Regions from separate parts of the Roseomonas elaeocarpi genome, predicted to be linked through region 2. Evidence: predicted binding sites of a transcription regulator. Region 2 holds the regulator's gene; the other holds the start of a gene.

Evidence for each region. Region 2 encodes HrcA, which represses chaperone genes, less so after heat shock. Its sites were predicted from a motif close to GTTNGCACTCNCNNNNNGNGAGTGCNAAC; they were not measured.
Region 1: groES (co-chaperone GroES) is a predicted target of HrcA. The motif match lies at 1,115-1,143, and genes of this name have one in related genera.

What each region holds. Positions count from the first base shown of each region.
Region 1 is NZ_JBHLUN010000005.1:276,543-278,739, forward strand. It holds gene groL (chaperonin GroEL) at 1-705, opposite strand, end outside; gene groES (co-chaperone GroES) at 761-1,048, opposite strand; gene ACFFGY_RS06910 (AEC family transporter) at 1,198-2,142, opposite strand; gene gmk (guanylate kinase) at 2,177-2,197, opposite strand, start outside.
Region 2 is NZ_JBHLUN010000012.1:76,797-78,993, forward strand. It holds gene ACFFGY_RS16915 (DMT family transporter) at 1-583, shown strand, start outside; gene hrcA (heat-inducible transcriptional repressor HrcA) at 817-1,869, shown strand; gene ACFFGY_RS16925 (hypothetical protein) at 1,960-2,197, opposite strand, start outside.

The DNA.
Region 1 (2,197 bases), on a different contig from region 2:
CGGCAGCATCGGCTGAAGCTGCGACAGCTTCTTCTCGTGGATCAGGATGTAGGGGTTGTCGAGCTCGGCAACCATCTTCTCCGCGTTCGTGATGAAGTACGGGGAAACGTAGCCGCGGTCGAACTGCATGCCCTCGACGACGTCGAGCTCGGTCTGGACGCCCTTGGCTTCCTCGACCGTGATCACGCCCTCGTTGCCGACCTTCTCCATGGCCTGCGCGATCATCTCGCCGATCTCGGTCTCGCCGTTGGCGGACAGAGCACCGACCTGCGCGACCTCGGCGGAGGTGGAGATCTTCTTGGTGTTGGCCTTCAGGTCCTCGATGACCACGGCGACGGCCTTGTCGATGCCGCGCTTCAGGTCCATCGGGTTCAGGCCGGCGGCCACCGACTTCGCACCCTCGCGGATGATGGCCTGGGCCAGCACGGTCGCGGTGGTGGTGCCGTCACCGGCCAGGTCGTTGGTCTTCGAGGCCACTTCGCGCACCATCTGGGCGCCCATGTTCTCGAACTTGTCGGCCAGCTCGATTTCCTTGGCGACCGACACACCGTCCTTGGTGATGCGGGGCGCGCCGAAGGACTTGTCGATCACGACATTGCGGCCCTTGGGGCCCAGCGTGACCTTCACGGCGTCGGCGAGAATGTCCACGCCGCGCAGCATGCGCTCACGGGCGGAGGCGCCGAACTTGACGTCCTTAGCAGCCATGTTGCTCTACCTCTTGGTTTGATTTCGGGGAGGGAAGCGAAAAGCGCGGTGGCTGTTAGCCGACGACGCCCATGATGTCGGATTCCTTCATGATCAGAAGGTCCTCACCGTTCAGCTTCACCTCGGTGCCCGACCACTTGCCGAACAGGATGCGATCGCCGGCCTTGACGTCGAGCGGGGTGATCTCACCCTTCTCGCTGCGGGTGCCGGTGCCGACGGCCACGATCTCGCCCTCCTGGGGCTTCTCCTTGGCAGAGTCGGGGATGATGATGCCGCCCGCGGTCTTCTCATCGGCCGTCACGCGACGGACCAGAACGCGGTCATGCAGGGGGCGGAAGTTCATGGAACGCTCCTGAGCCTCACTCAACTTGAGATCCCAGGGCTCGAGGCCACACCCGGCGCAGCGGGTGTTAGCACTCGCGCCCAGAGAGTGCCAGCGATCTAGGAGAGGCCTCGGGCGGCGTCAAGCGGGGACTTCCCGACGATTGGACGTCAGCCGGGTGCGGACCGCAGGACGAGGAGGCTGACGATCAGGCTCAGCGTCACCAGGGACAGGCCCGACGCCAGAAGCACCGTGGCGCCGGAACGGTCCATCCCCGTGGCGTAGCGCCGGGCCAGGATAAAGGCGTTGGCACCCGTGGGCGTCGCTGCCGCCGTCACCGCCACCGCCGTGCCAAGGGGGGGTAGCTTCAGCATTATCGCCACGACCCAAACAATCGCCGGCAGAACCAGCAGCTTGATCACGGTGCCTATCACCGCGTTCGGCCAGTCACGGCGTATGTTGAAGCCGGTCAGGCTGGCGCCGAGGCAGAACAGCGCCACGGGCGATACGGCCGAGCCCAGCATGTGCAGCAGGTTGCGCAGCACATCGGGCAGCGGCGGCATGAGCAGCGACCACAATCCCCCCGCGGCAACCGCCAGAACCACCGGGTTGCTCAGCAGCGAGGTCGCGGTTGAGCGGAAAACCTGGAGGAGCGAGGCGTTTCGGTTGATGCCAAACTCGGCGATCACCGTGGCGATCGGCAGCAGCAGGATTGAGTGGAAGGCCAGGATGGCCAGGAGGTTGTGCAGCCCTTCCTGGCCGTAGGCCGCCAGAACCACGGGGATGCCCACCATCGACAGGTTGCCGTAGCTCGCATCCAGCCCGAAGAGGCCGGCCTCCTGCAGCCGCAGCCGCCGCAGCTTCCAACCGACCAACACCGCGAGCAGGTAGACGGGGATACAGGCGGCGAAATAGGCCACCGATACCGCGACCGTCGCCCCCAGGCCCCCCGAACTGGTGGCGCCCTCGAACAGCAGCGCGGGAAGCGCCAGCATGAAGACGAAATCGTTGAGCCCGCGCAGACCGTCGGCGCTGATCCGGTTGAAGCGGCGGGCGAGGTAGCCGATCAGGATCGTCAGGAAGACCGGTCCGACGATTCCGAAGATACCGCTCAAGGCTTGGGCCGGAAGGAAGAGGGCAGGAGGGGCATCACCGGCCCCCAGCCATCAG
Region 2 (2,197 bases):
GGCCTTCGTCACGATCCTGTCCGTGGTGTTCCTGCGCGAACAGGTGGGCTGGCGGCGCTGGTCGGCGGTGGTGGCCGGTTTCGTGGGCGTGCTGATCGTGCTGCGCCCGGGCTTCCGCGAACTGTCGGTGGGCCATCTCGGGGCCATCATCGGCGGCTTTTCCGGCGCCATGACGATCATCCTGCTGCGCGCCATGGGCCCCACCGAGAAGCGCATCTCACTCTACGGCGCGGGGCTGATCGGACCGATCCTGGCCAGCGGCGTGCTGATGATGCCCCATGCACAATGGCCCACGCCGCACCAATGGATCTTTCTGCTGGGCTACGGGCTGCTGGCGGCGGCGGGCAACGTGCTGCTGATGCTGGCCTCCGCCCGGGCGCCCGCCAGCCTGGTGGCGCCGCCGCAGTACAGCCAGATGGTCTGGGCCATCGGCTTCGGCTACCTCGTCTTCGGCGACCACCTCGACGCGCTGATGTTCCTGGGCACGGGGGTGATCATGCTGGCGGGGCTGTTCACCTTCGTGCGCGAGCGCCAGCGCGGAACGCCGCGCGCCGAGCGCACGCCGCCGATCCACCCGCAGTAGCGCCGCGGTTCGCGACCCTGGCCGGTCGAAGCGCGGCGGGGTCGCCGCGTCGGGGCCGCCAGGAAGGGCCGCCAGCAGCGGGTGTCGGAAAGGGGTGCAAGCAAAGGGGCTGCCGCGACGGAACTGCGCGGCGGCCGTGCAATGTCACGATGTGGCGGCAGATTGACCCTCGCCGGGGGCAAACCTACCTTCGGGGCGTGCAAGACTGGACCACGTTTCCGCGCGCGCCGACGCTGTCACGGGGGCTGGCGAGCCTGCCCCCGGGGCTGGACGGGCGCAGCGCCGCCATCCTGCGACAGATCGTGGAGCTTTACGTCGAGACCGGGGGCCCGGTCGGTTCGCGCACCCTGTCGCGGCGGCTGCCGGTCACGCTGTCGCCCGCCACCATCCGCAACGCCATGTCCGATCTCGAGGAAGCGGGGCTGCTGTTCGCGCCGCATACCAGCGCCGGGCGCCTGCCGACGGAACGGGGCCTGCGCCTTTTCGTGGACGGGCTGCTGGAATTCGGCGACCTGACGGAGGAGGAGCGCGAGGCCATCGCCGCCCGTTGCGCCGCCTCGGGCCGCTCGCTCCAGGATACGCTGGGCGAGGCCGGGCGGATGCTGTCGGGCCTGGCGGGGGCGGCCGGGCTGGTGCTGGCGCCCAAGACAGATGACCGGGTCCGGCACATCGAGTTCGTGCCGCTCGGCACCGGCCGGGCCCTGGTGGTGCTGGTGGGCGAAGGCGGGCAGGTCGAGAACCGCGTGATCTCCGTTCCCGCGGGCCTGCCGACGGGATCGCTGGTGCAGGCCAGCAACTACCTCAACGCCCGCCTCAGCGGCCGGACGCTGGAGGATACCCGCACCGAGGTCACCGAGGAGATCGCCGCAAACCGCTCCGCCCTCGATGCGCTCACGGCGCAGGTGGTGGAATCCGGCCTCGCCACCTGGACGGGCGGCGGCGGGGGCTCGCTGATCCTGCGGGGGCAGTCGCGGCTGCTGGAGAACCTCGACCAGACGGCGCGCGTGGAGGAGATCCAGGCGCTGTTCGACCGGCTGGAAGCGCAGGAAACCATGCTGCGCCTCTTGGAGCTGGTGCAGCGCGGCGAGGGCGTCCAGATTTTCATCGGCGCCGAGAGCGGGCTGTTCGACGCTTCGGGCGTGTCGATGGTGGTGGCCCCTTTCCGCAACGGCAAGGAACAGATCATCGGCGCCGTCGGCGTTCTGGGGCCGACCCGGATCAATTACGGCCGGATCATCCCGGTGGTGGACTACACCGCGCGGGTGATCGGCCGGCTGCTGGGCTGACGGGAGCGCCGGGACCGCGTTTGCGGGCCCGGGACCCGTTTCGCGCCGGTATCGCCGGCCCTTGATCCCGCGCCTCCCGCTCCCGGGCCGTTACTCCTGGGCCGTTCCACTCAGCGGCGGCGCGCTGCGCGGCGACTCGCTCTTGCCCTGTGGCTTGTTGCCGGTCTGATCCCCGGTATGGTTCCTGGCCGCGACGTTGACGTTGGCTTCCTCGCCCGACTCGCCCGGGGGTGCCTTGGCCACGCTGTCGGCCGGATTGACCTTGTAGTCCTCCGGCGTCACGCCCTTGGCGTTCGGATCGTGCTGGTCGTCGGCCCGGTCGTGCGGA